2 linked regions of the Methylovirgula sp. 4M-Z18 genome follow. The protein of the gene in region 1 interacts with the protein of each later gene in a pairwise test. Links are inferred from orthologs where the notes say so. Each region holds a gene or a part of one and is shown in the gene's direction. Other genes may lie near its edges. The genes, in order: sufA and V9T28_RS07255.

What was found.
Region 2: the proteins of sufA (region 1) and V9T28_RS07255 interact in binary tests that used the Escherichia coli proteins (3 or more experiments, as listed by UniProt). The link is inferred for Methylovirgula sp. 4M-Z18 from one-to-one orthologs.

The regions. Positions count from the first base shown.
Region 1 is NZ_CP149574.1:2,433,100-2,447,811, reverse strand. What follows is about bases 5,128-8,038. They hold sufA (Fe-S cluster assembly scaffold SufA), read left to right. Parts: upstream 5,128-6,358; coding sequence 6,359-6,718; downstream 6,719-8,038. Other genes in these bases: V9T28_RS11300 (xanthine dehydrogenase family protein molybdopterin-binding subunit), read right to left, coding at 7,696-8,038; V9T28_RS11305 (hypothetical protein), read right to left, coding at 6,881-7,165; V9T28_RS11315 (SUF system Fe-S cluster assembly protein), read left to right, coding at 5,857-6,195; V9T28_RS11320 (cysteine desulfurase), read left to right, coding at 5,128-5,799. In the rest of the region: V9T28_RS11345 (cysteine desulfurase family protein), read left to right, coding at 1-366; Fe-S cluster assembly protein SufB, read left to right, coding at 442-1,911; V9T28_RS11335 (cupin domain-containing protein), read left to right, coding at 1,918-2,421; Fe-S cluster assembly ATPase SufC, read left to right, coding at 2,453-3,202; Fe-S cluster assembly protein SufD, read left to right, coding at 3,202-4,521; more of V9T28_RS11320, read left to right, coding at 4,564-5,127; more of V9T28_RS11300, read right to left, coding at 8,039-9,855; V9T28_RS11295 ((2Fe-2S)-binding protein), read right to left, coding at 9,883-10,338; V9T28_RS11290 (MFS transporter), read right to left, coding at 10,515-11,735; V9T28_RS11285 (DEAD/DEAH box helicase), read right to left, coding at 11,905-13,395; V9T28_RS11280 (DUF1127 domain-containing protein), read left to right, coding at 13,664-13,966; V9T28_RS11275 (LysR family transcriptional regulator), read right to left, coding at 14,057-14,712. UniProt on the Escherichia coli protein: Is able to transfer iron-sulfur clusters to apo-ferredoxin. Multiple cycles of [2Fe2S] cluster formation and transfer are observed, suggesting that IscA acts catalytically.
Region 2 is NZ_CP149574.1:1,592,603-1,607,134, forward strand. What follows is about bases 4,096-6,826. They hold V9T28_RS07255 (2Fe-2S iron-sulfur cluster-binding protein), read left to right. Parts: upstream 4,096-5,166; coding sequence 5,167-5,487; downstream 5,488-6,826. Other genes in these bases: V9T28_RS07250 (apolipoprotein A-IV repeat region-like domain-containing protein), read right to left, coding at 4,096-4,853; V9T28_RS07260 (NAD(P)/FAD-dependent oxidoreductase), read left to right, coding at 5,660-6,697. Outside these bases: more of V9T28_RS07250, read right to left, coding at 1-4,095; V9T28_RS07265 (helix-turn-helix domain-containing protein), read left to right, coding at 6,897-7,469; V9T28_RS07270 (hypothetical protein), read left to right, coding at 7,466-7,774; V9T28_RS07275 (sulfite oxidase heme-binding subunit YedZ), read left to right, coding at 7,857-8,765; V9T28_RS07280 (hypothetical protein), read right to left, coding at 8,772-8,939; transcriptional regulator GcvA, read left to right, coding at 9,094-10,029; V9T28_RS07290 (SOS response-associated peptidase), read left to right, coding at 10,030-10,755; V9T28_RS07295 (TlyA family RNA methyltransferase), read left to right, coding at 10,871-11,605; V9T28_RS07300 (class I SAM-dependent RNA methyltransferase), read left to right, coding at 11,611-12,873; V9T28_RS07305 (2OG-Fe(II) oxygenase family protein), read right to left, coding at 13,106-13,750; V9T28_RS07310 (FAD-binding oxidoreductase), read left to right, coding at 14,028-14,532. UniProt on the Escherichia coli protein: Ferredoxin are iron-sulfur proteins that transfer electrons in a wide variety of metabolic reactions. Although the function of this ferredoxin is unknown it is probable that it has a role as a cellular electron transfer protein.

The DNA.
Region 1 (14,712 bases):
CTGAAGGATTTGCGCGACGGGCTCGAAGTGGCCGTGCGGCATGGCGCACCGGATATGGTGGTTTTTGGTCGCGATGCGGATCGTTTGCCCAACACGCTCAATTTCGCCGTTCCGGGCGTCCCTGCGGAAACGCTCCTGATGGCGCTCGATCTTGACGGCATTGCCGCATCCTCCGGGTCGGCGTGTTCGTCCGGCAAGTTGAAATCCTCGCATGTGCTCGCCGCCATGCAGGTTCCCGCCGAGCTGGCGAGCGGCGCGATAAGGCTCAGCCTCGGCTGGGCCTCAACGTGGCAGGATGTGGAAGAGTTCGAAAATCGGTTTGCCGGGGTTGCCGGCAAGCTCAGGAAGGTTAAATCAGCAGCTTGAATTCCCTGTCGGATTGAGCTGTTTGGCAATCAAACACCAGCGGCCCGTAAGACCGTATGGTTGAAGGAGAAGAATATGGCAGCCGTTCAAGAGACGGTCGAACAGGTTAAGGCCATCGACGTTAGTGAGTACAAGTACGGTTTCATCACCGAGATCGCTTCGGACAAAGCCCCGAAAGGCTTGAACGAGGATATCGTCCGCTTCATCTCGGCCAAGAAGAACGAGCCGGCTTGGCTGACCGAATGGCGCCTCGATGCCTATCGCCGTTGGCTCACGATGACCGAGCCGACGTGGGCGCGTGTCGAATATCCCAAGATCGATTTTGACGATCTCTACTATTATTCTGCGCCAAAGAGTGCGCCGGGTCCAAAGTCGTTGGATGACGTCGATCCGGAATTGCTGCGCACGTATGAGAAGCTCGGGATTCCTTTGCGCGAGCAGGAAATTCTCGCCGGTGTCCAAGACCGCCGCGTGGCCGTCGACGCTGTGTTTGACTCGGTGTCCGTCGTCACGACCTTCAAAGAAGAGCTGGCGAAGGCTGGCGTGATCTTCTGCCCCATTTCGGAAGCGGTGCACACCCATCCTGAACTCGTGAAGAAATACCTCGGCTCGGTCGTGCCGGTGACCGACAATTTCTATGCGACGTTGAACTCAGCGGTGTTCTCAGACGGCTCGTTCGTTTACGTGCCGCCAGGCGTTCGCTGCCCGATGGAATTGTCGACCTACTTCCGCATTAATGAGCAGAATACCGGCCAGTTCGAGCGCACGCTGATCATCGCCGACAAGGGCGCCTACGTCAGCTATCTCGAAGGCTGCACCGCGCCCAAGCGCGATGAAAACCAGTTGCATGCGGCGGTGGTGGAGCTGATCGCGCATGAGGATGCCGAGATCAAATATTCGACCGTGCAGAACTGGTATCCGGGCGATGCCGAGGGCAAGGGCGGCATCTACAATTTCGTGACCAAGCGCGGCGATTGCCGCGGCGACCGGGCGAAGATTTCCTGGACCCAGGTTGAGACGGGTTCGGCGATCACGTGGAAATATCCGTCCTGCATCCTGCGCGGCAATGAATCGCGCGGCGAATTCTATTCGATCGCGATTTCCAACGGCCGCCAGCAGGTCGACAGCGGCACCAAGATGATCCACTTGGGTAAGAACACCACGAGCCGCATCATCTCGAAAGGCATTTCGGCCGGCCATTCGCAAAACACCTATCGCGGCCAGGTCTCGGCGCATCGCAAGGCGACGGGCGCGCGCAATTTCACCAATTGCGACTCGTTGCTGATCGGCGAGCATTGCGGCGCGCATACGGTGCCCTACATGGAGGCCAAGAATTCCTCGGCGCAGTTCGAGCACGAAGCGACGACGAGCAAGATCTCGGAAGATCAATTGTTCTATTGCCTGCAGCGCGGCCTCGATCCGGAAGAGGCGGTGGCGCTCATCGTCAACGGCTTCGTGCGCGACGTGCTGCAGCAATTGCCGATGGAATTTGCTGTGGAAGCACAAAAGCTGATCGCGATCTCGCTGGAAGGCAGCGTGGGATAATCCGGTATGAGCGAGACGGAAAAGCCTATCGTCAACCTTGCGAATGTCCCGCTGCACGCGCTGAGCCATGGCGAGAAATTTGCCGTGCAACTTGGTCGCATCGGTCCGCTGATCGGTGCCAAGAAGCTCGGCTGCTCGCTGCATATCGTGCCACCTGGCAAGATAGCGTTTCCATTTCATGCGCATCACGTGAACGAGGAAATGTTTCTGGTGTTGCAGGGTAATGGCACTTACCGCTGCGGCACAGAGACTTTCGCCATCTGCGAGGGCGATGTGATCGCCGCGCCGCCGGGCGATGGCTCGTGCGCGCATCAGATCATCAACAGCGGTAGCGAAAACATGCGCTATCTTGCCTTTTCGACGCGGCTGGATCCGGAAGTCGTCGAATATCCCGACTCCAACAAATTCGCGGTGAGCTCCATGGTTCCGGAAAACGAAGGACCATGGGCGGCGCGCGTCCGCCATATCGGACGGCCCGGCACCTCGCTCGATTATTGGGACGGCGAATAGGCCCTCCCCACCATTTCATAAGGATTGAAAAATGCTTGAAGTTAAGAATCTGCATGTGGAAATTGAGGGCAAGAAGATCCTCGACGGATTGAACTTGACCGTTAAGACTGGCGAGGTCGCCGCGATCATGGGCCCGAACGGCTCGGGTAAATCGACTCTGTCCTATGTCATCGCCGGCCGCGATGATTACGAGGTCACGGATGGCGAGATCTGGCTGAACGGCGAGAATATCCTGGAGCTCGAGCCGCATGAGCGTGCCGCCAAGGGGCTGTTCCTGGCGTTCCAATATCCGCTCGAAATTCCCGGCGTCGCGACCATGACGTTTTTGAAGGCGGCAATCAACGCCCAGCGCAAGCAGCGTGGCGAGGAAGAGATTTCCGGTCCAGATTTCCTGCGTCAGGTGCGCGCGGCCGCCGCCAAGCTCGGCATCGACCAGGAGATGCTGAAGCGTGCGCTCAATGTCGGCTTTTCGGGCGGCGAGAAGAAGCGCATGGAAATCCTGCAGATGGAATTGCTGCGCCCGAGCTGCGCCATTCTGGACGAGACGGATTCAGGCCTCGACATCGATGCGCTGCGCATCGTGGCCGAAGGCGTGAATTCGCTGCGGGCGAAGGACCGCAGCTTCCTCGTCATCACCCATTATCAGCGCCTGCTCGACCATATCGTGCCCGATACGGTGCATGTGATGGCGAAGGGCCGGATCGTGCGGAGCGGCGGCGCCGAACTCGCGCTCGAGCTTGAGAAAAACGGCTATCGCGACTATGTCGGCGAGGCCGCCTGATGAGCGCGCAAATCCATGTGATGAAAACGCCGGCCGAGACGGCGCTGAGCGCGGAATACGCGCGGGTGAAGACCAGCCTGCCGGGCGACGAATCTGTCGCCAAGCTGCGCGATGCGGCTTTCGGCCAATTCGAAAAGGCTGGGTTGCCGCACCGCCGCGTAGAAGCCTGGCATTACACCGACCTGCGCAGCATGCTGCGCGACGTGATGCCGGTCTCGGCCGCGCCGTTGAACGCCTATGTCGCGAGCCTCGCGAAGCATCCGGCGTTCACGAAGAAGGCGCATGACGACATCCGATTGTTTCTGGTCGATGGTGTGTTCGCGCCGGAGATTTCGGATCTCGCGTCGTTGCCGAAAGGCGTTCTGGTGCGGGCACAACAGGGCTGGAAGCTCGCGGCGGGCGACCTTGGCGCAAACGATTCCGTCGTCGCGCTCAACACCGCCTTCATGCAGGGCGGCGTCGAAGTGGTGGTGGAAGACGGGGCGCAGATAGCGGCGCCGCTGCACATCATCACGATCCTGTCGGACGGGGCCCGGCAATCGACCTTTTCGCGCTCCAGCGTGAGCGTCGGCAAGGGCGCGCGCGTCACGATCATCGAGAACCATCATGCATCGCGCGCCTCCGCGCATCAATTGAACGCCGCGATGTCGTTCCAGATCGGCGACAATGCAGAGGTCGAGCACGTCTGCCGTCTGGCGCATGACAATGTCGATGCGGTCGATTTGACGAGCCTGTTCGTCGAAGTTGGCGCGCATGCCTCGTTCGACACATTCGGGTTCGTCGATGCCGGCGGCCTGATCCGGCGCCAATTCTTTCTGCGCTTTGCCGGCGAACATTCGAAAGCCGCGATTCGCGGCGTCGGATTGCTGAACGGCAAGCAGCATGTGGACACGACCTTGGTGGTCGATCACGTGGCACCCCATTGCGAAAGCCGCGAATTGTTCCGCCATATCGTCGATGAGGAAGCGACCGGCGTCTTCCAGGGCAAGATCATCGTGCGGCCCGGTGCGCAGAAGACCGATGGCGTCATGAAGAGCCAGGCCTTGCTGCTGTCGGAAGCCTCGATCATGAACAACAAGCCCGAGCTTGAGATCTTTGCCGACGACGTGATCTGCGGCCATGGCGCAACCGTCGGGCAATTGGATGAAGACCAGCTCTTCTATCTGATGGCGCGCGGATTGCCGAAGCCCGAAGCCGAGGCGCTTTTGCTGGAAGCTTTTGCCGACGAGGTGATCGAAATGATCGCGCATGAACCGTCGCAGGAAGATCTGAAGCGTCAGGTGAAATTGTGGCTCGGCGCGCGGGCGCGCGCGGAGTGAGGCACTAAGGCGCGCCTTGAACGCGCTGATCGTGAGAGCACCATGAACCAAATTGTCAAACCCTATGATGTTGCCGCCATCCGCCGGGATTTTCCGATCCTGGCGAAGGAAGTGTACGGCAAGCCGCTCGTCTATCTCGACAATGCCGCGTCGGCGCAGAAGCCGCGCGCCGTGATCGAGCGTCTGACCCACGCTTACGAGCATGAATATGCCAATGTGCATCGCGGGTTGCATTATCTCGCCAATGCGGCGACGGAAGCGTTCGAAGTCGCGCGCGAGTCGGTGCGCCGCTTCTTGAACGCGGCCTCGGTCAACGACATCGTGTTCACGCGCAATGCGACTGAGGCGATCAATCTCGTTGCGTCGTCCTTCGGGCTCGATCACATCAAGGAGGGCGACGAAATCGTTCTCTCGGTGATGGAGCATCATTCCAACATCGTGCCCTGGCATTTTCACCGCGAGCGCAAAGGCGCGGTGCTGAAATGGGTCGATGTGGACGATGACGGCAATTTTTCGCTCGAAGCCTTCGAGGCGGCGCTGAGCGAGAGGACGAAGATCGTTGCCATTACGCACATGTCGAACGTGCTCGGCACCGTGACGCCGATCAAGGACATTGTCCGCATCGCCCATGCGCGCGGCATTCCGGTGCTGGTCGACGGGTCGCAGGGCGCGGTGCATCTCAATGTCGACGTGCGCGATCTCGACGTCGATTTCTACGTCTTCACCGGCCACAAGGTTTATGGCCCGACCGGCATCGGCGTGCTGTATGGCAAGCAGGAATGGCTCGAGCGATTGCCGCCCTTCAACGGCGGCGGCGAGATGATCGAGACGGTGACGCGAGAGACGATCATCTACAACCAGCCGCCGCACCGGTTCGAAGCCGGCACGCCGCCGATCGTCCAGGCGATCGGCCTTGGCGCCGCCGTCGATTATATGGAGGCGATCGGCCGCGAGCGGATCCGGGCGCATGAGGAGGCTTTGGCGGCCTATGCGATGGAGCGGCTCGGTCGCATCAATTCCCTGCGGATTTTCGGCCGGGCCAAGGGCAAGGGCGCCATCATCGCCTTCGAAATGCGCGGCGCCCATGCCCATGATGTCGCGACCGTCATCGATCGCTATGGCGTCGCGGTGCGGGCCGGCACCCATTGCGCCCAGCCGCTGCTGAGCCGCTTCGGCGTCACCAGCACGTGCCGTGCCTCATTTGCGCTCTATAATACGATGGAAGAAGTCGATAAACTTGCCGAGGCCTTGGCCAAGGCCGAGAGCATGTTCAGTTAGGAGCGGTAGGTGACCACTACGACCGAAACGGAAAGTTTCCAGCCCAACAAGCCGGATCTGGCGCTTGGGCGGGCGCTTGCGCCTGAGGAGCTTGACCGCCTGACCGACGATCTGATCGCCGCGCTGAAGACCGTCTATGATCCGGAAATTCCGGCCGACATCTATGAGCTTGGGCTGATCTACAAAATCGACGTGTCCGATGAGCGTTTCGTCACTGTCGAGATGACGCTGACGGCGCCTGGCTGCCCGGTCGCCGGCGAAATGCCGGGCTGGGTCGAGACCGCGGTGCTGGCCGTGCCGGGCGTCTCCGGAGCCCAAGTCAACATGGTTTTCGATCCGCCGTGGGATCAGAGTCGGATGTCGGATGAGGCGCGGGTTGCGCTGGATATGTGGTGAGGCTTGGACCGCGGGCGTCTCGCCCGCATGGGACCGGGACGGTCGCGGTCCCAGCCTCTTCCAAATCAATTTTTCGTCGCTACATTAGGGGTAGACTCATCGCCAGGCCTTGAACCTGGATGATGCGGAGGTTTTTATGGGTTTGAAATCACGATTCAAGGTTATGTCACTGACCGACGCGGCTGCGGAGCGGGTCAAGGAGATCATGGCCGCCAAACAAGAACCGGTCGCGGGCCTGCGCATCGGGGTCAAGAACGGCGGCTGCGCCGGCATGTCCTATACGATGGAATTCGCGCAGCAAGCCGCGCCGCTCGATGAGGTGATCGAGGACAAGGGTGTCAAGGTGCTGATCGACCCAAAGGCCGTGCTGTTCCTGCTCGGCACCGAAATGGATTTTAAGACCGATAAATTGTCGTCAGGCTTCGTCTTCAACAATCCGAACCAGACCTCGGCCTGCGGTTGCGGTGAGTCGGTTGCGATCACGCCGGCGAAGGCGGAAGAGGTGGCTGGCGCGCCGCATTGATTTGACCTTCGGTTGCGGGGCGACGAAAGCTAGAACGAGGTTCCTCAAAATGCCTTTGAGCCAACTTAGCGAGCTCCGTAACGATCCAGGAGGCGCCGGTTAAGCGCCCTCACGATCTACGGTTGTATCGGTGGAAATGAAGGGCGCTGGCCCGCCACGGCCTCAGTTAAAGAGCACGCCGGACTGCAAGTCGCTTATGACCAGGTACGCAACGGGTCCGCCAATGGCAATGAGTGCGAGCACCTTGCCTCCCGAAGGTTTGCTCACGAAATATTCCAGGAGAATTGAAGCCGACAACATCAATCCCCCGACACACACGAGGGATGCGAACAATATGCGCGCGAACCAAGGATTAAACGGTTGGTGCGTGAGGATCGAAAGAGCGCCCGTGATGCAAACGGAAATGACGGCCATCAACGCGACAAGGAACACGGTCGTCCTGAGCATCTTGCCCCCGCTTCGGCTAAGGTCGCGGATAATTTGCCACTGCTCCCGGAAGCGTAAGCCGCTGAGGCGCAGCCAACACGCCCCCTGCCGGACCCATCGCCCCAGTAGCCGTATGACGATAACCATCCACCCAAGCGGCCCCCAGTAGGGTCAGCCAAAGGGCCAAGCCGAAGGCGATGATTGCCGCTCTACCTTGCCAAGGACTGGGCGAAAGCATGTGTCTGCTCGTGGCCATCTTATTGTCCCCCACAAAAGATGATCCCAAGCGAACTTTGTACGCCCTGGTCATGCTCGGAATCCATTTATCCGAAATGATTAGGCTGGAAAGCTTGCCCCCACGCGTTCACGCACCTCCTTCAGCGCTCTAACGTGACTTACGCCTTTCTTCCGCAAGGCGTTGTAAGGAGATCTTGGCGGACGGCCAGTCAATCTGGCGCAATCGGCCATGCGCTATATCGAGCGGTTGGAAGGTGCGCTGGACTGATCACATCCTTCGCTTCTCCCGCCGCGAGCGGTGGGAGAAGGGGAGACTAAACACCCAAATTCTGGTTCTTGATCGGCAGGCTGCGGATGCGTTTGCCTGTGGCGGCGAAGATCGCATTTGCCACGGCGGGCGCGATGGGCGGGGTGCCGGGTTCGCCGATACCGCCCCATTTGCTGCCACCCGACAGGACGAGATGGGTTTCGATGGCAGGCGAATCCGCCATGCGGACCATTTGGTAATCGTCGAAATTGCCTTGCTTGACCGCGCCATCGCCGATGGTGATTTCGCCATAGAGCGCGGCCGTCAGGCCATAGATGACCGCGCTTTCGATCTGCCTCTCCACGGTGGCCGGATTGACGACGTGGCCGCAATCGACCGCGGCGACCACGCGCTCGACCTTGATGTCGCCGCTCTTCGACACATTCACTTGCGCGACTTCGCCCACGATCGTGCCGAAGGATTCGTGAACGGCGATGCCGCGCGCCGAGCCTTGCGGCAGCTTTGTGCCCCAATCGGATTTCTGCGCGAGCGTGTCCAGCACCGCAAGAAAATCGGGCCGATGGCTGAGGAGGGCGCGGCGGTAAAGATAGGGGTCCTTGCCGGCCGCATAGGCGAGTTCGTCGATGAAGCTTTCCATCGCAAAGGCGTTCTGCGACGAGCCGACCGAGCGCCAGAACATCACCGGGACATGGGTATTCTTCAGCGCGCAATCGACCCGCAGCGCATCGCATTGGTAGGGCGTGTTGGCGAGCCCTTCGATAGCGGAGTTTTCGATGCCGTTCTCGACCTTACCCCAACCGAGCGAGCGCGTGATCGAGCCAACCGCGGTGCGCAGGTCCATTGCAACCGGCATACCGTCGGCGTTCAGGCCGGCACGGAAGCGCAGGGCCGCTTGCGGGCGATACCGGTCATGGCGGATATCGACCTCGCGCGTCCAGATCAGCTTGACTGGCTTGCGCATAGCTTTGGACACTTGCACGGCCTGGCGCAATTCATCGTTGACCGCGCGCCGGCCGAAGCCGCCGCCGAGATAACAGGTATGGACGAAGACGTTTTCCGCCGCGACGCCGCCGACGTCGGCGGCAAGTTGCAACGAGGCGTCAGGGTTCTGCGTGCCCATCCAGACGTCGATCCGGTCCGGTGTCCAATGCACGGTGGCATTGAGCGGCTCCATCGTCGCATGCGCGAGGTGCGGCACTTCGTAAACGGCTTCCACTTTCTTGAGCGCCGCATTCAATCCGGCTGCGACGTCGCCCGTGTTTTTCGCGGTCGCGGCGGGGCCGTCGAGTGCGGCGAGATAATCCTTGCGGAACTCTTCACTCGAGGTCTTGGCCGCCGCGCCTTCGTCCCATTCGACGGAGAGTGCGAGCGCCGCCTCCTTGGCGCGCCAGAAATTGTCGGCGACCACAGCGAGCCCGCCATCAACCGGCACGACGGCGAGAACGCCGCGCCGCTTTTTGACCGCCGCTTCATCGAAACTCTTCACCGTGCCGCCAAAGACCGGGCATGCGGTGACAGCGGCATAGACCATGTCGGGCAGGCGTGTATCGATACCGAACATCGCTTCGCCGGTTACTTTTACCGGCACGTCGAGCCGGTTCTGCGCCGTTCCGATCAGTTTGAATTGATCCGGCGTTTTGATTTTCGGCTCCCGCGGGAGCCGAATTTTCGCGGCGTCGCCGGAGAGTTCGGCATAGGGCAGGCTGCGATTGGACGCCTGATGGATCACCATGCCGTCCCGTGCGACGCACTCGCTTGGAGCTGCGCCGAACTTTTGTGCTGCCGCTGCAATCAGCCGTTCGCGCGCCGAGGCGCCGGCCTGTTGCAGGAACTCGCGCGACCGACGGACTGCACCGCTGCCGCCGGTGCCCATGCGATTGTAGGGCGTGCCGGTGAGGTTGCGGTTGGCGGAGGCAAATTCCGGTTTCACCTTGGTCCAGTCGCAGTGCAATTCTTCCGCGACGATCATCGGCAGCGCCGTGAAAATGCCTTCGCCCATTTCCGATTGCGCGACGCGAATGAGGATCGTGCCATCGGGCTCAATCACGACCCAGGCGTTGACCTCTTGCGCTTCCGGGCTTTCGGGGCTCCAGGGCTTGCCAGCGATCGGCAAAGCTTTGAGAGGCGAGACGCCGACTGCGAGACCGCCTGCAAATGACAAGCATGCGACGACAAAGGAACGGCGATTGAAAACGGGTGCGTTCATGGCTCGGCTCCTGTTCAGACCCTGGCCCTAGATTTTCATCAATTCGGCGGCGCGATGGATCGCCGTCCGGATCCGCGGATAGGTACCGCAGCGGCAAATGTTCGTGATCTCGTTGTCGATATCGGCATCGGTCGGATTGGGATTCGAACTGAGGAGCGCCGCGACCGCCATGATCTGCCCGGATTGGCAGTAGCCGCATTGCGGCACGTCGTGTTCGATCCAGGCCTGCTGCACCGCGTGCAACTTGTCTGTCTTCAAGCCTTCGATCGTCGTGATTTTATGACCGGCCACATCGCTGACCGCGACCGAGCAGGAGCGGGTCGCGACCCCATCGATATGCACCGTACAGGCGCCGCACTGGGCAATCCCGCAGCCGAATTTCGTGCCGGTCAGACCGATTTCGTCACGCAAAGCCCAGAGCAAGGGCATCTCAGGTTCGATGTCGAGCGCGTGATCCTGGCCATTGACGGAAAGAACAATCATCATTGTCTCCATCGTCTGGGAGCGCCGGGACGCATATCGTCTATGGACGCATAGCTATACTAGCCCGGAGCGTCGCCGCCTGGCCACCTAAAAGACATTAAATTCCAGCAATTTACAAAGAGGCGATGGGATAAGGCCGCATCACCTCTCTTGCATCGCAGCCATTCGTTTTTCAACTAGCTCACGCGCGCTTGTTTCAGATTCGGCAGGAACATGGCGAGCAGGCCGATCGCGGGCAGGAACGAACAGACCTGATAGACATATTCGATGCTGGTGCGGTCCGCCAGATCGCCAAGGATGGCGGCGCCGATGCCGCCGAGGCCGAAGGTGAGACCGAAGAACAGGCCGGCGATCAGCCCGACCTTGGTCGGCACCAATTCCTGGGCATAAACCACGATCGCCGAGAAGGCCGACGACAGGATCAATCCGATCAGTACGCTGAGCACGCCGGTCCAAAACAGGTTGGCATAGGGCAGGGCGAGCGTGAACGGGAGAACACCGAGGATCGAGAACCAGATCACGAACTTCCGGCCGACCCGGTCACCGAAGGGGCCGCCAAACAACGTGCCGGTCGCAACCGCCGCGAGGAAGATGAACAGCATGACCTGGGCATGCTGGGTCGGCACGCCGAAGCGATGGATGAGGTAGAAGGTGTAGTAGCTCGACATGCTGGCCATATAGAGCGCCTTGGAGAACACCAACACACCGAGCAGCACGAGCAGCCACGGAATATGGTGCTTCGGCACGATATGGGTTGCGAGTCGCGCGACTTTCTTGGCGGCGTGCACCGCGCGGTGCCTCGCGTACCAGGTGCTGATCCAGCTCAAGAGGCCGATAGCGGTCAGCGCCACTGCCGAGAACCAGATGATCGAATGTTGGCCGTGCGGCAGCACGATATAGGCGGCCAGCAACGGACCCAGCGCCGTCCCGCCATAGCCGCCGACCTGAAACAGGGACTGCGCCAGACCGTGCCGCCCGCCGGACGCCATGCGGGCGACGCGCGAGGCCTCGGGGTGGAAGATCGCCGATCCGAGGCCGATGAGCGACACGGACAGCAAAATACTCGCGAAGCTGCTCGAATAGGACAGAGTGACGAGCCCGATCAGCGTCGAGCACATACCGATCGGTAGCGAATAGGGCTTCGGGTATTTATCCGTATAGAGCCCCACGACCGGCTGCAGCAGTGACGCCGTGCCTTGGAAGGCGAGCGTGATCAGGCCGATCTGGCCGTAATCCAGCGCGTAGGAATCCTTGAGGATCGGATAGATGGCCGGGATGAGCGATTGGATGATGTCGTTGAGGCAGTGCGATACGCTGATGGCCACAAGCACTGCGAGCACTGTCTGCGTCGCCGCCCGCTGGGCATGGGCAATATTCGTCTCATTCACCGCGCTCATGGGAAATCATCCGTGTTTTCAGCGGGCGAACAATGCGAGCACAAAAGTGCTGCGACAAGTGACAAGCTTGCATGTCAGGCGTGCGGTGGCCGGACAAAGAGGGCGCCGCTTTCCTTCTCCGGTAGCTTCGCTGCGGGAGAAGGAATCCGCGGGGAAAGGCTTCGCGCTTTTATTCCTCAGCCACAGTCTTGGCTGATGCGAGGCGCACCGGGCGCAGCAGGAATGACGGGATGTGATCGGTAAACCCGACGGGCGGACCATCATCGCGATCGTGATCGCGGCGCGGGCGCCGCTCGTGCCGCGGCGTCGGCGGGGAAAGATCGCGGCGCTCGAAACTCTGCTCCGGTTGCATGTTGCGCGGCTGCTGCGCCGGACGGCGCGCCGCCTCGTCCGCCTCGCGGGCGGCGAAATGGTCGCGCCGGGTGCGCGATTCTTCCGTACGGTCGCGGTCATGACTGCGATTGCGGCCGGTGGTGCCGCGGCTTTCCTTGCGGTCACGCGCCGGGCGGTCACCGACCCGGCTCTTATGCTCCCCGGTCAGCGGGCCGCCGACCCAATCGACCTTCTTCTGGATCAGTTTTTCGATTTCGTCGACATATTTGGCATCGTCCGGCGTAACCAGCGTATAGGCGGTGCCGCTACGGCCCGCGCGTCCGGTGCGCCCGATACGATGGACGTAATCTTCCGCATGGGTCGGCACGTCGAAATTGTAGATGTGGGTGACATCGGGGATATCGAGGCCACGGGCCGCGACATCCGAACAAACCAGCACATTCACGTCGCCATTCTTGAAAGCATCGAGAGATGCCATGCGCGCCGTTTGATCCATGTCGCCGTGCAACGCGCCGGCGGAAAAGCCGTGCTTGACCAGCGACTGATGCAGCACCGCGACATCACGCTTGCGATTGCAGAAGACGATGCCGTTCTTGAAATCGACCGCGTCGCGGATGAGGCCGCGCAATGTGTCGCGCTTCAGATAGCCGCCGGAGGTTGCGACCAGCCCTTGTGTGATCGTGCTGGCGGTGGACGCGGGGCGGGCGACCTCGATCCGGATCGGGTTCGACAGGAACTGCTCGGTCAGCCGGGTGATTTCCGGCGGCATGGTCGCCGAAAAGAACAGGGTCTGGCGCGTGAACGGCACCAGCTTGCAGATCTTCTCGATGTCAGGGATGAAGCCCATGTCGAGCATCCGGTCCGCCTCGTCGATGACGAGAATGTCGATCCCGTTCAACAGCAACTTGCCGCGCTCGAAGAAATCGAGCAGGCGGCCCGGCGTCGCGATGAGCACATCGGCGCCGCGCATGATCTTGGCTTCCTGGTCGCCAAAGGAGACGCCGCCGATGAGCAAGGCCACGTTCAGTTTGTGCTGGGCGCCGTATTTGACGAAGCTTTCCTCGACCTGGGCCGCGAGTTCGCGGGTCGGCTCAAGGATCAAGGTGCGCGGCATCCGGGCCCGGGCGCGGCCTTGTTCGAGTTTCGAGAGCATGGGCAGGGTGAAAGCGGCGGTCTTGCCGGTGCCTGTCTGCGCAATGCCGAGCACGTCCCGGCCGTTCAATGCATGGGGGATAGCCTGGGCCTGGATCGGCGTGGGGTTCGTGTAGCCAGATGCTTCGACGGCCTGCAGAACCTTTTCGCTCAGACCTAATTCCTGAAATGTCATTCGATAATCCTGGTGGCGGCTGGCGCATAAGACTTAGGCGGCCACCGCTTTGGCGTGTCGTTGAACCGATCTTCTCGGCAATAAGGCGAAGGGCGCACGCAAGCCTCTTTCGCACCGCAACAGCCATAGTGCTTTTTCGTGCTGAGTCAATGAAAATGCGCAGAAATTCGGCCTTCACGAGCAATTTGCATGCCAGAACCCTGGAAACATCGAGGCATCGCGATAGGTTCTCAGAAGGAGGGGAACAGCTTAATCGGAGGATCGTTCCATGAACACTGGCCCTTTCTTTCGCGATCAGACTGAAAATGCGCCCGAATCCCAGGGCGAGAGCCATAGCCTTGGCGCCACGTTGAAGCGGATCATTCTCTGGCCGGTTCACGCCATCAACGCGCAACACCAGGCTGCCGAACTCGAAAAACTGTCCGAGCATGAGTTGCAGGATATTGGTTTGACCCATCAGGACGTCGCCGGCACGCATGGGGCAGGGCTGGGCGCGGAGTCCGCCGACGGCGTCTTTGACGAGCGCCATGACCGGCTACCAGGGCGGCGCGACATCGACAAATTGCAGTAGCTTGGCCCGTCACACAGAGCGGCCGTTGAAGATGATGCCCCGCCAACATCTCAAACGGCCGCTTCGGCCTGCCGAAGGGGGAAAATGGTGTTAAGCCGCGACGCTTCGCATTTTGATGTCGAGGCGAACGGTTGAGCGGATGACTTCGGCCAGGGCCTGTGCTTCGGGAGTTGGGGCCGGACCATGCAACAGGCCCGTGCGCGACCCAGCAAGGGCCGGCAAACCCTCGGCCTCGCCAAGAATATGCATGTCGTTCGGTACGAGACCGCGCGGCAGAACCGACAGCGCGTGGCCCGCACGCACCAGCGGCGCCACACCGGAATAGCTGTTGGACACCAACACGAAACGATAGGCGAGCCCATTTTGTTGCAGGGCCCGTTCGACCTGCCTGCGCCATGCGCATGTCACGGTGCCGAGCGCCAAAGGCAGGGGCGCCGTCAGATTCAGCGCCTTCGAGCCGGCAATCCAGACCAACGGTTCTTCGCGCAGGATTTCTGCGTCCGGAACATCGTCGCACGCGGTCAGAATGGAAAGGTCCAGCTCATGCGCCCGGGTGCGCTCGGCAATGAGCGTCGAGCCGCCGTCGCATTTCGCCGAAACCTCGACGAGCGGATAATGCTGACGGAAACGTGTCAGGATGTCGGCTATAAACGCCTCGGCATATTCTTCGACGATACCGAGGCGGACGCGGCCGACGAGGCCGCGCCGCGAAATGGAGGCGAGGGCGGAGGCCTCAATCTGCAGCA
Region 2 (14,532 bases), 840 kb from region 1 along the record:
TGGACGCGCGTGCCCAGCGCTTCGTTGAACTGGGCCGTCTGACCGTCGAACGTGTCGCGAATCTGGCCGAGCACGTTCTGCAGGTCGTCGAGACGTCCGGTAAGCGCGCTGTTGAGCTGGCTCGTATGGCCGTCGAACGTCGTGTTGACCTGGTCCAGAATGCTTTGCACGTCCTGCACGCGGGCGCCGAGCGCGTCGCTGAGCCGTTCGGCATGCCCGTCGAAGGTGCCGTGCACCTGTTCGAGGACATTCTGAATGTCGGTAATCCGCGTGCCGAGGGCGTCAGCAAGATGCGCGGTGCGATCGTCGAATGTGCCATGCACATGGCCCAGCGCCGTCTGCACGTCGTCAAGCCGTGCGCCGAACGTGTCGTTGAGCCGCGTGGTGTGCTCGTCGAAGGCTTCGTGCACTTGGTTGAGCGTGCGTTGCAGATCCTCGACACGGCCGCCGAAGACATCATTGAGCTGCTCCGCGCGGCCGTCGAAGGCAGCGTGCACGTGATCGAGCGTGCCTTGCAAGTCGCGCAAGCGGGTGCCGATCGTCTCGTTGAGATGCGCCGTGCGGCCGTTGAAGGTTTCTTCCACCTGGCCGAGGGCATTCTGCAGATCAAGCACGCGGCTGTCGAGCGTTGCGTTGAGCCGCGCCGTATGGCCGTCGAACGTGTCGTTCGCCTGACCCAGGACCTTTTGCATGTCCAACACACGGTTGCCGAGTGTTGCGTTGAGCCGGACGGCATGACCGTCGAAGGTTTCGTGCACTTGGCCGAGGACATTCTGCATGTCCTGGACACGGGCGCCAATCGCCTCGTTGATCTGAGCCGCCTGACCGTCGAAGGCTCCGTGCACCTGGCCAAGGACATTCTGCATGTCTTGGACGCGGGCGCCGATCGCCTCATTGATCTGAGCCGCCTGACCGTCGAAGGTTCCGTGCACCTGGCCAAGGACATTCTGCATGTCCTGGACACGGGCGCCGAGCGCTTCGTTGATCTGAGCCGCTTGACCGTCGAAGGTTTCGTGAACTTGGCCGAGGACATTCTGCATGTCCTGGATACGCGTGCCGAGCGTCTCGTTGATATGCGCCGTTTGGCCGTCGAAGATGTGGCGCACATTGTCGAGCGCGTATTGAATATCGCCGACGCGGGCATTCAGCGAATTGCTCAGCCGGTCTGCCTGGCCATCCACCGCCGTTTGCATGGTGCTGAGATTGGTCTGCACATCGGCGACATGGGCCTGCAGCGCCTGACCGAGGCGGCCGGTATGGCCATCGAAAGCGTCGTTGACCTCGGTGAGGGCATTCTGAATGTCGGCGATCCGCGAACCGAGCCTCTCGTCGAGGCGGTGGCTCTGATCGTCGAACGCGCCCTGCACATCGTCGATCGACTTTTGAATGTGCTGAGCGCGGGCGTCGAGCGCATCGGCAAGTCGTGCGGAGTGGCCGTCGAAGGTCGTCTGGATCGCGTTGAGATTATCGCCCAAAGCCTTCTGCACGTCCTGATGACGAGCACCGAGCGCGTCGTTCAGCGCGCCAATATGGGCGCCGAACGCGTCGTTGATAGAGTTGGTATGGCCGTCGAGCAGGTCGTTGACCTCGTGCGCCCGTGCCACCAGATTGTCGGCAACGGCGCGTCCGCGTTCGTCCAGTTCGCTCGACACGCTGTCGAGGCGACCGACGACGCGTTCTTCGAAGCGCGCGATGCGGCCGTCGAGCGTGTCGGCGATCTCCGCGGCGCGGCCGCCCAGCGTCGAATTGATCTCCTGCGCCTTGGAGGAAAGCGTGTCGCTGAGCAAAGTCGAGCGCGCGAGCAAGATACCGTCGATCTCCTTGGCCTTCTCGTCGAGCGAGCGGGTGACCTCGCGGCCGCCGTCGCCGAGCACTCTGGCGATCTCGAGCACACGCTGCGCCAGCGTCTCGTTGAGGCCGCGGCTGCGGGCGTCGAGGCCCGTTTCGATGCGGCCGATGATTGTATCGAGCGAGCGGGCGATCTCTTCCGCTTTGCCCGAGGTGCGCTGATTGAATTCGTCGAGGCGGCCGGCAAAGGCGGTATTGGCCTGATCGACCCGTTCGCCAAGTTTCGCATGGAGGGCATCGCCATGTGAGACGAAGGAATCCTGCAGCCCGTTGAGCTGGTTCTCGATTTGCGTCGTCAAACGATTGGCGTGGCTCGTCATCGTTTCGACATGTCCGGACAATTGCTGATCCATGCGCGCTGCCTCTTCGGCAATATGCGCGGTCGCGACGTTGCTGCGCAGCAGGATCGCTTCTTCGAACCCGTTGAGGCGGTCTACGAGCGTCTCGTTGATGCGATCGCCGTGCATGCCCATCGCCATGACGGCCTCGCTCGCCGTCGTCGCGAACCGGTCATGCAGTTTGTTGGTTTGCGTGGTGAAGCCCGCCAGATGCCCCTGCGTCGTATCCTCGAAGAGGGTGCTGAACGCCTCGCTCTGACGCTTGAACCCATCGAGGCCGGATTGCGCCGTACGGGCGAAGGCCGCGTTGAGCGAAACATTCTGCGCGGCGATGGAGCTGACCGCTTCCTCGGCAGTCGCGGCAAGGCCCGTGCGCAACATGTCCGTTTGCGCGGCGATACCGGCAAGATGCGTATCGCTCATCGCGCGCAAATCGGCGTGTGTCGAGCGCAAATTGGTGTCGAGCGCGTCGGCCTGATCTTTCAGCGCCGCCACATTCTGCTGGGCGGTGTCTGCGAAGGTGCGGTTCAGCGTCGCACCCTGCTGCGCGATGGCCGAAACGGCATCCTGCGCCGTATTGGCGAGGCTGTCGCGCAGGTTCTGCGCATGTTCGGAGAAGGTGGTGACGTGATGATCGGTCGTCTCGCGCAAGCGGCTATGCAGATCGTCGCTCTGCTCCTGGAAGCGCACGAGGCTGTTCTGCGTCGTGTCGGCAAAGCTCTGATTGATGAGATCGCCCTGTGCCGTAATATCCCGCACGGCGTCGCGCGCGGCGTCGACCAGGCCGTCACGCAGCGTATTGGTGCGGTCGACAAACGCATTGAGGTGGGCGTTCGACGCATCGCTGAATGCGTTCTGGAACGAGTCGCTCTGCGCCGCAATGTCGCGCACAGCTTGCTGCGCGGTGTCGCTCAACCCGTCGCGCAACTGGCTGGTGCGCTCGCTGAGCATGTTGAGGTGATTGTTCGACGCATCGTTGAAATGTGCCTGGAACGCGTCGCCGTGCGCATGCAAGGCTTGCAAATTCGCGTCCGCGGCTTGCGAGAAATTCGTGTGCAGCATCTCGGCGTGACGGTCGATGCCCGACAGGAATTCGTCCGAGCTCTGCGCGAAGCGCTGATGCAACTCGTCGGAATGACGGACGAGTTCGTCCTGCACGACCCGGTGGCGGTCGTCGATCATCTGCGTGAGACGTGCGCTCGATTCGTCGAACGTCTTTTGCGATTGCTCCGTCTGGCGGCCGATGTTCTCGCTGATGCGCGCACCGGTCTCGTCCAGGCGCTGGGCGAGGGCGGCGCCGTGCACGGTGATGGTTTCGTGCATACGGTCGCCGGTTTCGGTGAGGCGCGCGGAAAGCGTATCGCCGCGCGAGGAAATGATGTTGGCGACGCGGCCGCCGGTCTCGTCCAGACGCTGCGCCACTTCGTTGCCGCGAATACCAAGATCGGTCACCAGCGCCTCGCCGGTAGCCTTCAGGCGTTGATCGACGTGGGCGATGCGCTCGCCCAATGTTTGCGCCACGGCGTCGGAGGCTTGCGAGAGCTTGTTGGTGACGTCGTCGCCGGTTTGATTGAGCATGCCGACAATGTCGGAGCCCTTGCCGGTGATCCGCTGCACCAGTTGATCGCCGGTCGCGCCGAGCGCGAAAGCGATTTCCTCGCCCTTGGCACCGAGCGACGAAGTCACGCGCGAGCCTGCGCTGCTGACGTTTTCCGCCAGGCGTGCGCTGATGTCTTCCAGTTCCTTGGCGAGATTCTCGTGCGCGCCGGACATGGCGGTACGGACGCGGTCGGCGTTCATCACGATGGATTCGCGCTCGTTCGACAGTTCGTCAATCAGCGAGCGGATGCGCCGTTCGTTATCGGTATAGGAGCGCTCGAGATTGGCGACCTCGTTGCGGACCAAGGTTTCCAATTCGCCGGCGCGCGCCAAAGCGCGCTCGATCCCGTCGCCCATCGAGGCGACTTCGCGGCGGATGGCTTGCGACAGATTGATGACCTGCTCGGAGGCGATATTTTCCGGCTCGACGAGCCGCATGGCCACTTGCGTCATCGAACGCGCCGTCAGGCGCATTTCCTGGCTGCGCCGGGTGAGGGCCGCGATCGTCATCATCAGGATGACGGGTCCTACCGCGAGGATGAGGCCGAGGCTCGTCTGCGGGCGCGTCCAGAATTCGCGGCCGCTTGCAAGCATATCGCTCCACCAGTTGAAATATACATAGGCTGCGCAGAGGCCGAGCCAGATCAGGCTGAGCAGAGCGGCAACGGCATAGGGCGCACGGCTGGGGCGCGCCTGCAAGGCTTGCAGCACCTGGCCGACCGAGCGCTTGTCGTCATTGGCCGGCGTGGTTTGCGCACGCGTCGCGGAGCGCGGATTGGCCGGCGCTGGCGTCGATGCCGGTTTAGGCGCGGGGTCCGGGGTCTTCTGCTCCGATGCGGCGGGTGCCGCCGGCTTGACCGGCACGGGGAAGATCTTTTTGTCGTCGACTTCCGGTAGCTTCGTGGCTGGCTTCGCCGACTGCGGCGGGCTGATGGCGACGGCCGGCGCCTTTGGCGCCGCCGTCTCCTCGGCTTTAGGTTCGGCAGCAAGGCCGCCTAAGTTCAAGGCCTCCTCGATCGCCGACAAAGCGGCGGCTGCCGGATCCTGAAGCTTGACATTATTGGCCATCGGTTGCCTCACAGACTCAGAACTAAAAACGCACCCCCCGGTCGCATGCCACCAAATTCACGCCTTTTTTATGGACATGGCCTGGCGCAGACTGCCAAAGGTTAATCAATCGTTATCTTAACCCCGACGGCGCTGCATGGAAACCTATCCCCCCGGTCAATGTAAAACGTCGTTAACGGACGGCGCTTTAGTCAAGGATTCCGGCGCAAAAGCGGGTTGCTTCAGGCACAATGTGTTTTACGAGGCGCGTGTCCATCTATATATGCGCAGCTATATATCCCCAGATTAGTCTCTCACCCCGGAACCTCCTGACATGATCAACATCACTTATATCGACGCCAAAGGTACGTCCCGCACGGTTTCGGCCGAAGACCGCTCGACCGTTATGGAAACCGCGCTGAAAAATGGCGTTCCGGGGATCGATGCGGAGTGCGGCGGCGCCTGCGCCTGCGCGACTTGCCATGTCTATGTAGACGAGGCTTGGCTCGACAAGGTCGGCAAGCCCGAGCAGATGGAAGAGGACATGCTCGATTTTGCCTTCGATGTGCGCCCGAATTCGCGCCTGTCCTGTCAAATCCGCGTGACGTCTGCGCTCGATGGGCTGGTGGTGACGACGCCGGAAAAGCAGGGGTAAGCGACCAGCAGGTTTCTGCAAGTGATGCATGCATTGCATTGGAGCGGGTCACGTCATGGCCCGCCACTACTTATTAACATATACAATATGTTGAATAAAATGCTTTCCAAATATTGCCTGTTGAATTAAAACGACCTGGAAAGATCCGGTAGAGAGAGAAGCAAGGTTCGGTATGAGCGAGATTATCAAGACCGATGTCGTCATTGTCGGGGCGGGGCCGGTGGGCCTGTTCGCCGTGTTCGAATTGGGATTGCTCGATATTAAGTCCCACCTCATCGACATTCTGCCCAAGCCCGGCGGCCAATGCGCCGAGCTTTATCCCGAAAAGCCGATCTACGACATTCCTGGCTTCCCGATCGTCACCGGCCAAGGCCTCGTCGACAATCTGATGAAGCAGATCGAGCCGTTCGGCGCGACCTTCCATTACAATGAAATGGTGGAAGGTCTGGAGACGCTCGGCACGCCGGAAGCACCGCTGTTCCGCGTCAAGACCGACGGCGGCTTGGTATTCGAGTGCAAATCGGTGGTGATCGCCGCGGGCGGTGGCTCGTTCCAGCCGAAGCGCCCGCCCGTCGCCGGCATCGAAGGCTATGAAGGCACGTCGGTCCATTACGCCGTGCGCAAGATGGAGCATTTCCGCGACCGCGAGGTGCTCATCGTCGGCGGCGGCGACTCGGCCCTGGACTGGACACTCAACCTGCAGCCGATCGCCAAGCGCGTCACGCTCATGCACCGTCGCGATGACTTCCGCGCCGCGCCGCACAGCGTGAACGCCATGCGCGAATTGGTGGCCGAGGGCAAGATGGACATGAAGCTCGGCCAGATCGCGGCGCTGAAGGGCGACGGCAAGACGCTGTCCGCCGTCACGGCGAAGGGCAATGATGGCTCGGTCTTCGATATTGCCTGCGATATCATGCTGCCCTTCTTCGGCCTGACCATGAAGCTCGGGCCGATCGCCGATTGGGGCCTGAACCTGCACGAAAATCTCGTTCCCGTGGACACGGAGAAATTCGAGACCAACGCGCCCGGCATTTTTGCGGTCGGCGATATCAACACTTATCCCGGCAAGCTGAAGCTGATCCTGTCCGGCTTCCACGAAGCCGCGCTCGCCGCGCAAAAGGTGCACCGCTACGTCTATCCCGATAAGAAGCTGCTGTTCCAATACACGACCTCGTCGTCGAACCTGCAGAAGAAGCTCGGCGTGGTGTAAAAGCTCGGGCTGCCGCCCGTTTACGGGACCGCAGCTTTTTCACAGTGCAAGTGCCCGCGCCGCCGTGTCGGCGCGTACGTGAAATGCGTTTCCATCGAAGATGATCACGCCGACGTGTGCGGCGGGCAAGGAGTCTGCCAATCAGCCGCCGCGGCTGCGGAGGACTTGTGTCTTTTCCGTTGTCTGATATTTTGTGCGAATGAGCGAAATATCAGACAAGGTTGTTTCCGCAATCGGCGCGCGTATTCAGGCCGAACGCATCCGACGCGGCTGGTCCATAGCGGAACTGGCGGCGCGATCCGGCGTATCGAAGGCGATGGTCAGTGCGATCGAGCGCGGCGCGAACAGTCCGACCGCAACGCTCCTGGTGCGCATCGCCGCCTCATTCGATTTGACGCTTTCGGCCTTGATCGCCCGGGCCGAACTCGGCGCCGGCGGGCTTTTGAAATCTGAGGACCAGCCTGTGTGGCAAGATCCGGAAACCGGATATGTCCGCCGCCACCTGTCGCCGCCCTCCGATATGCCGTTGGAACTGATCAGGGTGGAATTGCCGGCCGGCGCGCGCGTTGCCTTTCCGGCCCGCGCCTATGCGTTCAACCGCCACCAGATTTGGCTGCTGTCGGGCGCGCTTGATTTTACCGAAGGCCCGGTCATTCATCACATGGCGCCGGGTGATTGCCTGACTTTGGGCGCGCCCCAGGACTGCGTTTATCACGCGCCGGGTCCCGATCCGGGGATCTATCTCGTCGCCGTGCTGCGGAGCGGCGCATGAAGCGTCCGTCCCGGACTCACAATGGCGGGCCGCCGCTTGACGACGATCACAGGCCGCCCTGGGGCAAAGGCGATGCGCACCGTTTCCTGCACTGGCAGCGCGCCTATCGCGTCGCGTGGAAGCCACCGAGCCACGATGTCGCCTTGATGCGGCTTGAGCGCGCCGAGCGCCTGGGCCTCACCTACCGGGAATATACGCTCGAAATTCTTGAACGCGGCATTCACCTACAAGCGGAAGACGCCGAGCGCGTTGCCGCGATCAAGGCCAACCGCCGCAAGAAGCGCGCGCCCTCGCAGCCCCCATAAAATCACGCAGACTTCACGTTCCTTTGTACGGCACGGCTTTGCGCTTTGCGCTAGACTGCCGCCGGAATGAAGGAGCTTTGTCGTGATCTATCCCTGGAATGAGCGCAATGGCCGTTTGTCGTGGCTGAAGCTCATCATGTTTCTGGTCGTCCTGGCGCCGGGGCTTTGGATCGCGGCACAATGGTGGCTTGGCTGGCTCATGCCGAAGCCGGTCACCGAGGCCATTCATCAATCCGGCGATTGGACCGTGCGTTTTCTCGTCCTGTCGCTGGCGATTACACCTTTGCGCAAGCTCGCCCATTGGGGCAAGCTCATTAGCGTGCGGCGGATGATCGGCGTCGGCGCGGCCGCCTATGCTTCGATTCACCTTTCACTTTACATTCTGGACCAGAATTTCGCCCTCGGCACTGTGGCGAGCGAAATCGCGCTGCGCTTTTATCTCACCATCGGCTTCACGGCCTTGTGCGGCCTATGGGCTCTTGCGGCGACCTCAACCGACGGGATGATTCGCCGCTTGGGCGCGAAGAATTGGCAGCGGCTGCACAATATCGTCTACGGCGTCGGCGTGCTGGCGATGATCCATTTCCTGCTGCAATCGAAAATCGATGTGACGCAGGCGGTGATCATGACGGGACTATTCTTCGGCTTGATGGTTTGGCGCCTTTTGGCGCGCTTCGATCTTGCCGTGCAATGGTGGCAGATGGTGCTTCTGGCGGTTGGCGCGGCCACTTTTACCGCTTTGTTCGAAGCCGCTTGGTATATCGGCCGCACTGGGAGGCCGGCGGTCGGCATCGGTTTGTTCGAATCGCAATTTGATTTCGATATTGCAATTCGTCCGGCGTGGTATGTATTTTTTGCATGGCTTGTTGTCGCCGCTGTATCCTTCGCCCGCCGTGGGGAAGCGCAAAAGAAACGGCCCCGGGCTGCGTGGGGCGCGCAGGGTCCAGGGCCGTCTAGCCGGTCGGCGCAGGAGGGGAGCCGCGCTCTCTAACCGGGATTACCGACGCAGCAGGGCGTCGCGCTGGGCAATGGTGACGCCGGCGTCATCGAGGATGCGGCGGTTCAGGCCAGCGATATATTTGCGATCCATTTCCTTGGCTGCCCAATCGCGGTAGCCTTTAGAAATTCTTAACGCAACTTTAACCATGGGACGGGTGAAGGTCATGATGTAAACTCCGAAATCTAGACAAAAGCGTCTGGCGGAGCAGTTTGGCCGTCCGTTTCTTCGCCTTTGGTCGAATTTGATGGCCGCAAAATACTGAAAATCGCTGATATGTCGAGTCATGCTTCATGATTGAACCGTTTAGGAAAACTATACGATGACGAGCCAGGGCCGGCTTCCTTCCTTAAACTCGCTGCGCGCCTTCGAAACGGTGGCTCGGGTGCTGAGTTTTTCCCGCGCGGCCGAAGAATTACACGTTACCAAGGCGGCCATCGCCCAGCAGGTGCGCATCCTCGAGGCCGAGATCGGGGCGCTCCTGGTCGAGCGCACGGGCCGCGGCTTGCGGCTGACGGAAGCGGGAATGGCTGGCCTATCCGACCTGCGCGACGGCTTCGGCCTGTTGCATCGCGCCACCCGAGCTATGCGCGAATCGTCTGGCGGGCGCATGCTGGTGATCAATTCGAGCCCGTCCTTTGCCGCAAGCTGGTTGGTTGGCCGCATCGGCCAATTCAAAAAGACTCACCCCGATTTGGACGTGCTGCTCGATACCAGCAGCGAGACGCCAGATCTGACCGGCACGGTCGACGCCGCGATTCGTTGGGGGCGCGGCGATTTTCCCGGCGCATCCCCGACGCTGCTGTTTAGCGAGCATGTCTTTCCGGTCTGTTCGCCGGCACTGCTCACCGGTGAGCACCCGATTCAAGGTCCGCAGGATCTCGTCCATCACACGCTTTTGCATCTCGAATGGAACCCCAATTTCGCCACTTGGCCCGATTGGGGCGTGTGGCTGACCGCGGCGGGCGTGCGCAATGTCGACACGTCGCACGGCGTCTGGTTCAATCAGATGTCGCTCGCGCTGCAAGCGGCAGTGCAAGGGCAGGGCGTCACCCTCTCCACCCGCGCGATTGCGGCCGATGAATTGGCGGCCGGGCGGCTCGTGACGCCATTCGATACGGAAGTGAGCACGCCCTTCGGTTATTATTTCCTGTGCCGGTCCGATCAGGTCGCTGCGCCCAAAATCGTCGCGTTCCGGGAATGGCTGATCTCGGAGGCCACGAAATCGGGCTTGGTGACACACACGGATAAGGTCTGAATGTGCGGGCGTTTTAACATCGTTTCGGCGCCGAGCCTCATGCGGGAGCATTTCGGCTATGCGGAGACGCCGAATTTTCCGCCGCGCTACAATGTGGCGCCGACCCAGCCCGTGCCGGTGGTGCGCCGCGAGCGTGATGCGGAGGGGCGTGTCGGTCGGCATTTCGTGCTGATGCGTTGGGGTTTTCTGCCGAGCTGGGTCAAGGATCCGAAGGATTTTCCGCTTCTGATCAACGCGCGCGCCGAAACGGTGACTGACAAGGCGAGCTTCCGCGCGGCGTTTCAGCGCCGCCGCTGCCTGATGATCGCGGACGGATTTTATGAGTGGCGGCGCGTCGCCGGCGCGCGTGGCAAAGCGGCGGCGACGCCGTTCCTCATTCGACGCAAGGATCGTGAGCCTTTGGCTTTGGGAGCCCTGTGGGAAAATTGGCTTGGCGCCGACGGCAGCGAAATCGAAACCTGCTGCGTGGTGACGACAGCGGCGAATGGCACGACGGCGGCCATCCACGACCGGATGCCGGTGATCCTGGCGCGTGAGGATTATGAAGCCTGGCTCAACCCCGATGTTCCGGTGTCGCAAGCGATGCAGCTGACGCATCCGGCGGCAGACGATCTGCTCGATCTCACCGAAATTTCCAGCCGCGTGAACAAAGTGGCGAATGACGATGCGGGTGTCATGGAGCCGGTGCGGAACGAGCCGCCGGAGCCGCAGCGGACCTTGTTTTGATCTTAAAATGGACAGCCTTCAAGGTTAATCCTGTTTCTTTGCAGGGCAAAAGCCGGTAGAGACAGGCGGTCCAAGAAGTATGATGCTTTTGGCTTCAGTGCTACGAAAGAAAGAAATGACCGAAGAAACCCAACGCCTTGATGTCGCGCTGGTCGCGCGCGGATTGTTTGCGAGCCGCGCCAAGGCGCAGGAGGCCATTTTGGCTGGCCTCGTCAACGTCAATGGCAAGCCGGCGGCAAAGCCGTCTGAGCAGGTCGCGCCGAGTGCCGATATTCAGGCCGAAGCGCCTTATCCCTACGTGTCGCGCGGCGGCGTGAAGCTGGCTGAAGCGTTGAACGCGTTTCATTATGTTCCGCAGGACCGTATCTGTCTCGACATCGGCGCCTCGACGGGCGGTTTTACCGATGTATTGTTGCGGCGCGGCGCGGCGAAGGTTTACGCGATCGATGTCGGTGACCGGCAATTGCACGAGACCATCGCCGCCAATCCGCGCGTCGTCTCGTTTGAAAAGACCGACGCACGCAATCTCGCCGCCACAATGTTCGAGGCGCCGCCGTCGCTGATCGTGTTCGATGTCAGCTTCATCTCGCTCAAGCTTCTGCTTGCACCCGTGTTGAAACTCGCCGCGCCGCAGGCCGATATGGTGGCGCTCATCAAGCCGCAATTCGAAGCCGGTCCGCGCTATGTGCGCAAAGGCATCGTGCGCGATCGCGAAGTGCATGCCATCGTCTGCGACGACATTGCGCGCGAGATCGAACGGTTGGGCTGGAAGACCACGAACGTGATCGTTTCGCCGATCGACGGCGGTGACGGCAATCGCGAATTTCTCATCGGCGCGTCACGCGGATGATCTCGATGCATCAACGCCTCACGGTCGAAAAGCTCGGCCATCGCGGCGAGGGGATTGCGCGCGGATCCGCCGGCGTCGTCTATGTGCCCTATGCGCTAAGCGGCGAAACGATTGTCGCGGAAGTCGATGGCGAGCGCGGACGGCTCGGCGAAATCGTCGTGCCGAGCCCAGACCGTATCGCGCCGTTCTGCCCGCATTACACGGTGTGCGGCGGCTGCGCGGTCCAGGCGCTGGCGCCTGGACCCTATGCCGAATGGAAGCGCGGCATTGTAGTCGCCGCCTTGCGCGGCGCGCGTCTCGAAGCCGAGGTCGAGCCGCTGCAGGATGCCCATGGCGTCGGCCGCCGCCGCGCGACTTTTCACGCACGCAATCGCGGGCGCGGCGTCGCTGTCGGCTTCATGCAGGCGCGGGCGCATGAGATCATCGATCTCGACGAATGCCCGATCCTCGCACCGGAGATGGGCCATGCGCTAGAAGTGGCGCATGCGATTGCTCATACATTGCGGGGGCTCGAGAAGCCGCTCGACATCAATATCACCGCGACTTTGAGCGGCCTCGACGTCGACTTGCGCGGCGCCGGCAAGATCGAGGACGGCCTGAAGAAGAAGGTGGTCGCGCTCGCCGAAACGCACGACCTTGCGCGCATTGCCAATCACGGCGACATGATCGCGCTGCGCCGTTTGCCTGTGGTCAAGATGGGGCTCGCGACGGTCGCCATTCCGCCAGGCGGATTTCTGCAAGCGACGCTCAGCGCGGAGGAATGTCTTGCCGCGCCGGTGCTCGCGGCCACCAAGGGTGTTGCGCGGGTCGCCGATTTGTTTTCCGGTGTCGGCACGTTCGCGCTGCGCCTTGCCGCGCAATGCGAAGTTCATGCTGTTGAGTTCGACGCGGCGGCGCTCAACGCATTGAGCGCCGCCCATCGCGCCACGGTCGGGTTGCGCGGCATCACGACGGAGCGGCGCAATCTGTTCGAGCGGCCGCTTCTTGCCGATGAATTAAAGCCCTATGGCGCAGTGGTTTTCGATCCGCCGCGCGCGGGTGCCGAAGCGCAGGCCAAGGCTTTGGCTGCGGGTCTAGTGCCGCTGGTGCTGGCGGTGTCGTGCAATCCGGTGACGTTTGCGCGCGACGCGAAGATCCTGGTCGACGGCGGATATAAGCTTGAACGCGTTGTGCCGGTCGATCAGTTCAAATATTCGCCGCATGTCGAAATCGTGGCGACGTTCCGGCGGCCGGCGGTGAAGAAGAAGAAAGCGAGATTGCTCGGGTAAAAAGGCGCTGGACGAGGGCCAAGCGACTGGGAGATCCCCCATTCCCTAATCGTCAGTCGCGCAAGCATTTTCGAATCTGCCTGGCCACTCGTCCCTCGTCCGCGGCGCAGGCGAACTTGGGCCTATTCAAGTTCACCTTTTGAGCGGTCAAATCGTCGGCATTCGATTTGACTGCGCGCCTCCTTCTCCCGCGCTGGCCGGTTTGCCGTGCGCGAGAAGGAAAGTCGTTGCTTCACATCGCCTCTTTTTCCGGCACGAAGAAGCCTTTGATCTTCTTGATCTTGGTCGAGAGCGAGTGGCGGTTCTGCTCGTGGTCGACGACTTTCTGGCTCGTCACCCAATTGAGCTGAATTGCGCGGCGCGGGCCGGAATGCGGCTTGTGACCGTGCCAGGAATTGTCGGCGCGGCGGAACATCAGGAGCGTGCCGCCGTTCGGCGGCACTTCGGCCACCGGATTTTCCAGGCTGTCGCCGGAGCGCAGCAGGCGCAACCGGCCGCCTTCGGCTTCCCAGCCTTCGTTCATGTAGAGAAGAACTGTGATGATCTTGGTCGTCGAATCCGTATGGATGCCACCGTCCTTTTCGCGCACGAAGCCGCGCACCGTATACATGGTGGGCTTGTCGGTCAGGTCGATGTTGAACTTGCGCTCCACCGCATGGCGGAAGTCGGGGCCATTGAGCTCGTCCATCAGGGCCTTGAAATGGCCGGAGATGGTGAGGTCGCTCGGCGGATGCGAGCCTGCGCCGGGAACTTTCGGAAAATCGGCGCTCACCGCTTTGAATTGCTCGGGCTTGATGAAATTCTCAAGGATGAGGAAATCATAAGGGTCATGCTGCAACGGTGTTGCTTCGAGCTTTTCCATTTCGAGATATGTCATAACCATTCCTAAGTCTGGTTCATGCTTGCGCGCCGGCGCGGCGGCCGGGCAGGTTCGGATGGACCAATATACAAAATTCGTGCCGTATGACAAAGCATCGATGTTCCGTATATTTTCGCAAGCTGCCGACGCCGGAAGCTGCAAAATGTAGAGATGGCGCCGTAAATTGTCGGTTGTCTGTTTCGCCGGAGCCTTGTGGCCTCGGTTGCGCCGCTTGATTCAGGGCCCGCTCTTTGTCACAGGCTTAGGGCTAACACACAACGGGAGGTGTCCATCCATGCCGGCCGCTTTTTTAGACCGTCTCGCCAGCCTGATCGGCGCCCAGCATATCGTGACCGATGCGCAGGATATGGAGCCTTATCTCGTCGAGCGGCGCGGCCTATATCATGGCAAGGCGTTGGCGATTGCGCGGCCCGCCAATACCGCGGAGGTCGCGGCTGTCGTTGCCCTGTGCCATGAGACCGACACGGCGGTCGTGCCGCAGGGTGGCAACACCGGCCTCGTCGGCGGGCAGATCCCGGACACTTCGGGGCGGCAACTGATCCTTTCGCTCGCGCGGTTACGCGAGGTGCGCGAAGTCGATCTTGCCTCCAACACGATGGTGGTGGAGGCCGGCATGACCCTTGCCGAGGTTCAGCAGGCGGCCGAAAAAGCCGGACGGCTGTTTCCGCTCTCGCTCGCCTCCGAGGGCTCGTGCACGATCGGCGGCAATCTCGCGACCAATGCGGGCGGCACGGCGGTCATTGCTTATGGCAACACGCGCGAATTGGTGCTCGGCGTCG